Acaryochloris sp. CCMEE 5410: one gene and its partner. The protein of the gene in region 2 interacts with the protein of the main gene of each other region in a pairwise test. Links are inferred from orthologs where the notes say so. Each region holds a gene or a part of one and is shown on either strand. Other genes may lie near its edges.

The links.
Region 1: the proteins of ruvC (region 2) and ruvA interact in binary tests that used the Escherichia coli proteins (3 or more experiments, as listed by UniProt). The link is inferred for Acaryochloris sp. CCMEE 5410 from one-to-one orthologs.

What each region holds. Positions count from the first base shown.
Region 1 is NZ_AFEJ02000001.1:3,492,634-3,495,618, forward strand. Bases 5-2,981 are described here. They hold ruvA (Holliday junction branch migration protein RuvA), read right to left. Parts: upstream 1,818-2,981; coding sequence 1,191-1,817; downstream 5-1,190. Other genes in these bases: ON05_RS15975 (cobyrinate a,c-diamide synthase), read left to right, coding at 5-339; ON05_RS15980 (hypothetical protein), read right to left, coding at 344-967; ON05_RS15990 (sucrose-phosphate phosphatase), read right to left, coding at 1,814-2,563; ON05_RS15995 (MFS transporter), read left to right, coding at 2,621-2,981. In the rest of the region: more of ON05_RS15975, read left to right, coding at 1-4; more of ON05_RS15995, read left to right, coding at 2,982-2,985. UniProt on the Escherichia coli protein: The RuvA-RuvB-RuvC complex processes Holliday junction (HJ) DNA during genetic recombination and DNA repair.
Region 2 is NZ_AFEJ02000001.1:1,529,014-1,531,845, forward strand. The notes cover bases 8-2,831. They hold ruvC (crossover junction endodeoxyribonuclease RuvC), read right to left. Parts: upstream 1,743-2,831; coding sequence 1,272-1,742; downstream 8-1,271. Other genes in these bases: lepA (translation elongation factor 4), read left to right, coding at 8-1,056; ON05_RS06775 (hypothetical protein), read left to right, coding at 1,961-2,551; menB (1,4-dihydroxy-2-naphthoyl-CoA synthase), read left to right, coding at 2,560-2,831. Also shown: more of lepA, read left to right, coding at 1-7; more of menB, read left to right, coding at 2,832-2,832.

The DNA.
Region 1 (2,985 bases), 2.0 Mb from region 2 along the record:
AAAAGGTTTCCGATGGTGGGCATACTGCCAGCAAACGTCAAGATGGCGAAGCGATTAACGCTGGGGTATCGATGTGCGATCGCAACCCAAAACACTCCCCTACTCACGGCAGGAACGACGGTTTGGGGCCATGAATTTCACCACTCCGAACTGGATCAGGACGGAGATAACCCCACGTATACGTTCTCACGACAGACCGTTGCTCACCCCTCAAAGATTTCAGAAGGCTGGCATCGGTATAACGTTCACGCCTCGTACCTACATCTTCACTGGGGAAACCAGCCTGAGATACCGAAACGTTTTATCCAACAATGCCGAGACTTTAAAGCAACCCGCTGAAGCTCTAGCAGGCTTTTGGTCTCGCCAATGCATTCTTAGACATGGCACAACGTCGCAACCGCGGCAAACATTCTTGTTGATAAAAACCGCTGATCACCGGCACCGAAAGTCCTAAATCAGCTGCAATCTCTTCCCAACTTTGCTCAGGCGGTAAACGCCTCTCAATCAAGGTTTGGCAATTAGCAGCCGGATAATTGGCCAGATGAGTTGCCCTTAACTCGCCCTTAATGTCACTTTTAACCCATTCGTAGATCTGCATAGTTAAGGACGACACGACTTTCATTGAGTCTTTCCCGGAGGAAAAATCTTCTCGATCCAGCCGATTTAAGTCTTGAGCTGCCTGCAAACGCCGGAGCTGCTGTTGCAAATCTCGATTAAAAGATTGGATGAGCTGGGACCACTCTCCATACGCTTGAACATCCAAGCTCGATGTATTGAAATCTTGACAGAATTGGCTCAAAGTTTGCTGCAATGCCTGGTCATACAAAGGACTATCGTCTGACCAAAGCTGATCAGACTGAGTCAGAACAGACAGTATTCGTGTTAAGTAAATTTGGCGTTCTTTATCTTCTAGATAGCTTTGAAAAGCTTTTGTTATCCATTGATTAACAAGATGATTGGGTATCATTTTTCATTATTGAAGAAATAGAGATAAGCATAAATATCTATATTCCACTCAATAAAATAATTTAGTGACCTTGTCAGTATCCAAAGGTGACAAAAAGTGACCTCATTCGTCGTCAGCCTGTTAAGAATTATGTTGTTTTATCCTGCCAAAACTGCTCTAGTTGACATAAGATATGTCTCCAGAACACTCCAGAGAAACATCCCAAGCCATACCAGTGTCTAAGCTATTGACTTAGCCACGCAATAGCTTCTCGAATCCAGGCTTCAGTATCTGAATTTTTGGCCAACGCTGTATTTTGCCCTACGGCCTGTAACGCCCGCATCACTTCTTGGCTGGTATACCCCAAAGCCAAGAGCGTCATCTCCACATCTTCTTGCACACTATCAATCGGCCCGGCACTAGGTAAAGTTTTTAAACCGGCCTGATCACGCCATTCGGCCAACTTTGACCGCAGCTCTAAGGCAATACGTTCAGCCGTCTTAGCTCCCACACCAGGGGTCTTAGCCAACATCTTCGTGTTGCTATTCACAATAGCTTGCACCAGATCCTGTAATCCCAAAGTATCGATTAAGGCCAATGCCAACTGGGGACCAATTCCACTCACTGCAATCAGTTGGCGAAACAGATCGCGCTCCGCTACAACCCCAAAGCCAAACAATACCATTTGATCTTCACGGACTTGCAAATGAGTAAACACCCGCATCAATTCCTGGTCTGGGGGCAAATGTTGGCGGATACGACCGGGAACATAGAGGTCATATCCGACCTGGTTCACATCCAAAGTCAACAAGGTTCGATGGGTACTGGTTTGCTGAAGACTAACGACATATCCCTGCAGAAAACCAATCATTGGACATAACTAAAATGACGGAGCCCTTCTAAAATACCGCCCGCACAATTCGCTTTAGCAAGGTATATATCATCCTGATTATGTTCTTGATACCATTGCAGCAGCTCGGAGCGAGCATTCCCCACAATAATGCCTCGTTCTGGCCCCGTACTAAATAAAGCCTGATCATTGCCCGAATCACCACAGGCCACGGTTTGCTCGGCAGAAATGCCAAATTGCCCCCGCAGGTATTGCATGGCTTGTCCTTTATCTCCATGGAGCGGCAGGATATCGAGGTCTTTGCCGCCACTATACACAAGCTTGACATCTAAGCCACGAATATGGAGGGCCACATCTAAACGCGGTAATAAATCCGCAGCCAAGGTGGGTTCTAGAAAAAAGCTGACTTTATAGGGACCTTGGTCCGTCTCAGGCTGCAACACTAAATCATTAAAGTGGGCAGTAATCGACAAGACATCTTGACGCTGCCATCCTTGATTGAGTTTTTCCGACCAATCTGGATCCGGAGTGGTGCTACCGCCATAGTAAATTTCGGTACCGACAGATGTCACTAGGGCATCTGGAGCCAACATTGGCTCTTGGGACCGCAATTGATTGAATGAGGTGAGGGAACGTCCTGTGGAATAGACTAGCAACAGTCCTTGCTCTTGCCGGACTTGCATGAGGGTCTGGTTGAGCTGTTCGAGGGCGGATCGATCGCCAACGAGCGTATTGTCTAAATCAGTTATCAAGAGAAATTTCGCCACAATAGTTCCTAAAACGCTCCCTATGTTCAGTCTATTATTCTGAGAAAGCTTAACATAATGAAATTTTTCCGTTGGCAGCGGTGGACCCGTTGGATCCCCAGCCTAGACCCACAGGTATGGATTTTAGCGGCAGGACGGTTGCTCTCACAAATGGGAACGGGCTTCACGCTGTATTTCTTGCAGATTTTCTTTGTGAATAAAGTCGGACTCACCGCCACCTCGGTCGGGTTTGCCATTGGAAGTGCCTCGATTTCAGGAATTGTGGGCAGGGTTTTAAGTGGATCGATGACGGATTCTCGATGGTGGGGACGACGGCGAACCTTATTGTTATCGTTGTTTATTTCTGCGATCGCAGCCGGTATCATCGCGATTGCCCAGTCCTTGGGGATGCTAGTCCTCGGGAACATCATAATGGGATTCGG
Region 2 (2,832 bases):
GACGAATTGCATGCTGGGGAAGTGGGTTACATTGCTGCTGCGATTAAAGCCGTTGAGGATGCCCGAGTCGGTGACACGATTACCCTAGCCAAAGCCCAAGCAGCTGAACCGCTACCTGGCTATGTAGAAGCTAAACCCATGGTATTTTGCGGCATGTTTCCCACTGATGCCGATCAATTCCCAGATTTACGAGATGCTTTAGAGCGTCTCAAACTCAATGACGCAGCGTTGAATTATGAACCTGAAACCTCTAGTGCCATGGGATTTGGGTTTCGGTGTGGGTTCTTAGGCCTCCTGCATATGGAAATCGTGCAAGAGCGCCTGGAACGAGAATATAACTTGGATTTGATCATTACGGCTCCCTCTGTGGTTTATCGGATCACGACCCTTAAGGGCGAAACCTTGCTGATCGATAACCCTAGCTCCCTCCCAGACCCTCAACATCGCGAAAAAATCGAGGAACCGTTTGTTCAGGTCGATATGATTACCCCTGAAGAATATGTCGGCACTCTGATGGAGCTAGGTCAGAGCCGTCGTGGTACCTTCAAAGACATGAAATATCTCACCCCAGGGCGAACGACCCTGGTATACGAGTTGCCCTTAGCTGAAGTGGTCACTGACTTCTTTGATCAGATGAAGTCTCGTTCTCGCGGATATGCCAGCATGGAATATCACTTGATTGGCTATCGTGAAAATCCCCTGGTCAAGTTAGATATATTGATTAACGCCGATCCCGTTGATTCCCTAGCGGCGATTGTCCATCGAGATAAGGCGTATTACACAGGGCGCGCTTTGGTGAGTAAGCTACGAGAGCTAATTCCCAGACATCAATTTAAGATTCCGATACAAGCTGCGATTGGAGCTAAGGTGATTGCCAGTGAAAGCATTCCAGCGCTTAGAAAAGACGTATTAGCGAAATGCTATGGTGGCGACGTTTCTCGAAAGCGCAAGCTCCTAGAAAAGCAAAAGGCAGGTAAAAAGCGAATGAAGTCCGTGGGACGAGTTGATGTTCCCCAAGAAGCCTTTATGGCTGTTCTGAGGATTACGGATGAATAAATTCAATTTTCTCCCAGAACAGGAAAGCCCCTAGCAAATAATTTCTAGGGGCAGCTATGGCTTATCAACCTACTCAGGATGCCCATTTTTAGGTGACTTTGGCGCTTTACAAACAAAAAAAGTTTGGAGTCAGTATCAATTTTTTTTGATGCTTTGGCTATAATCAAGATAGTTTAATAGGGGACGTCAGCCCATATTTTGATGCATAATAGCGCTTATCGCTGAAACCATGCGGTCAGGGCAACTGCTAGGGCATCTGCCGCGTCATCTGGCCGAGGCAAGCAATCTAAGCAGAGTTCTCTGGCAACGGCTTCTTGCACAGCAATCTTATCTGCTGCGCCATATCCAGTTAGAGCCAACTTAATCTGGGCCGGTGTGTATTCAATAATGGGAAGCTGATGCTGTGCTAAGACCAGCAAGACAACCCCACGAGCTTGGGCTACCAAAATTGTATTGCCCATGCGATAGAAGAAAAGTTTTTCTATCGCCACCACATCAGGCTGATGGGTGTTGAGAACTTGATGTAAGTCCTCATAAATAATCTGCAATCGTTCCCCAATATCTGTTTTGGCTGGTGTTTGGATAATTCCAAAGTCAAGGAGTCCAATGCTATCAGACTCTGTACAAATCACCCCGAAGCCTAAGGACGCTAATCCCGGATCTAAACCCAAAATTTTTTTTGTCACTATTGATAGAGCAGCCTTTAAGCACAACGTATGACAATAGGCTACAGTCATGAGGTCTTCAAGATAGGGTTTCGCCTTATATTGGCCTCGATTCTCTATCCTAGGATTCTTATAATAGTAAGACGTTATGTCATTAACTGACTTTCAACTCGTATAGGAGCAGTCTGTACTGTTTCAGTTTGATTTTTACCTTCCTATAGAAACCCATAGAAACCGGAATGACTTTCCCTATCTATCTCAGCCTTACCCCTTTACAGACTCCTTTGATTGCGGGCTTTTTTCTACCCATTGATGGCCTCTTCTCTACCCAAGGGGTGATGGTGATGCTTTTAGCTGCCTATGCTGGGGCTATGTGGATGTTCCTGTCGAGTGCGCCCAAGGTGCATACTCTGATGGTGTCAGATCTGGAATTAGCCCGCCAGTTTTTTGAAGGAGAGCTGCAGTTACGAACGGCAGAAGTTCCCCTTCACTACTACTACAACTATGAGCAAACCTTAGGCCTATCAGGGATAGATCCCCTCTATATGTCTACGGACTTTGGCCGACCAGCTATGCAGCAATTAAGCGGAACGGATGGCTTTTGGTATCAACTCAAAAAAAATGTCCAGTTGCATGTGATTGGTGGTGCAAGCATTGGGGACAAAAATAGACAGCGTCATGTTTGCTTTGACCATGACTGCCTAGAGCAGATTTTGATGAAGGTGCAAACCCGCTATGTGAAATATAAGATTCGGCGCGAAAAACCACTAAACTTCTTAGTTAAGACCTACGAAGGTGCTGTAATAGAATTTGCAGAAGTTTCTAATTAGCGCAAGTCATGTCTTTCTCTTGGCAATCCGTCAAATCCTATCAAGATATCCTGTATCACAAAGCTGACGGCATTGCCAAAATTACCATTAATCGGCCCCATAAACGGAACGCCTTTCGGCCCCAAACGATTTTTGAACTTTATGATGCTTTTATCGACGCTCGAGAAGACCCGAGCCTTGGGGTTATTCTGCTCACTGGGGCCGGTCCCCATACAGATGGTAAATATGCGTTTTGCTCTGGTGGGGACCAAAGTATTCGAGGGGAAGCGGGCTATGTCGGC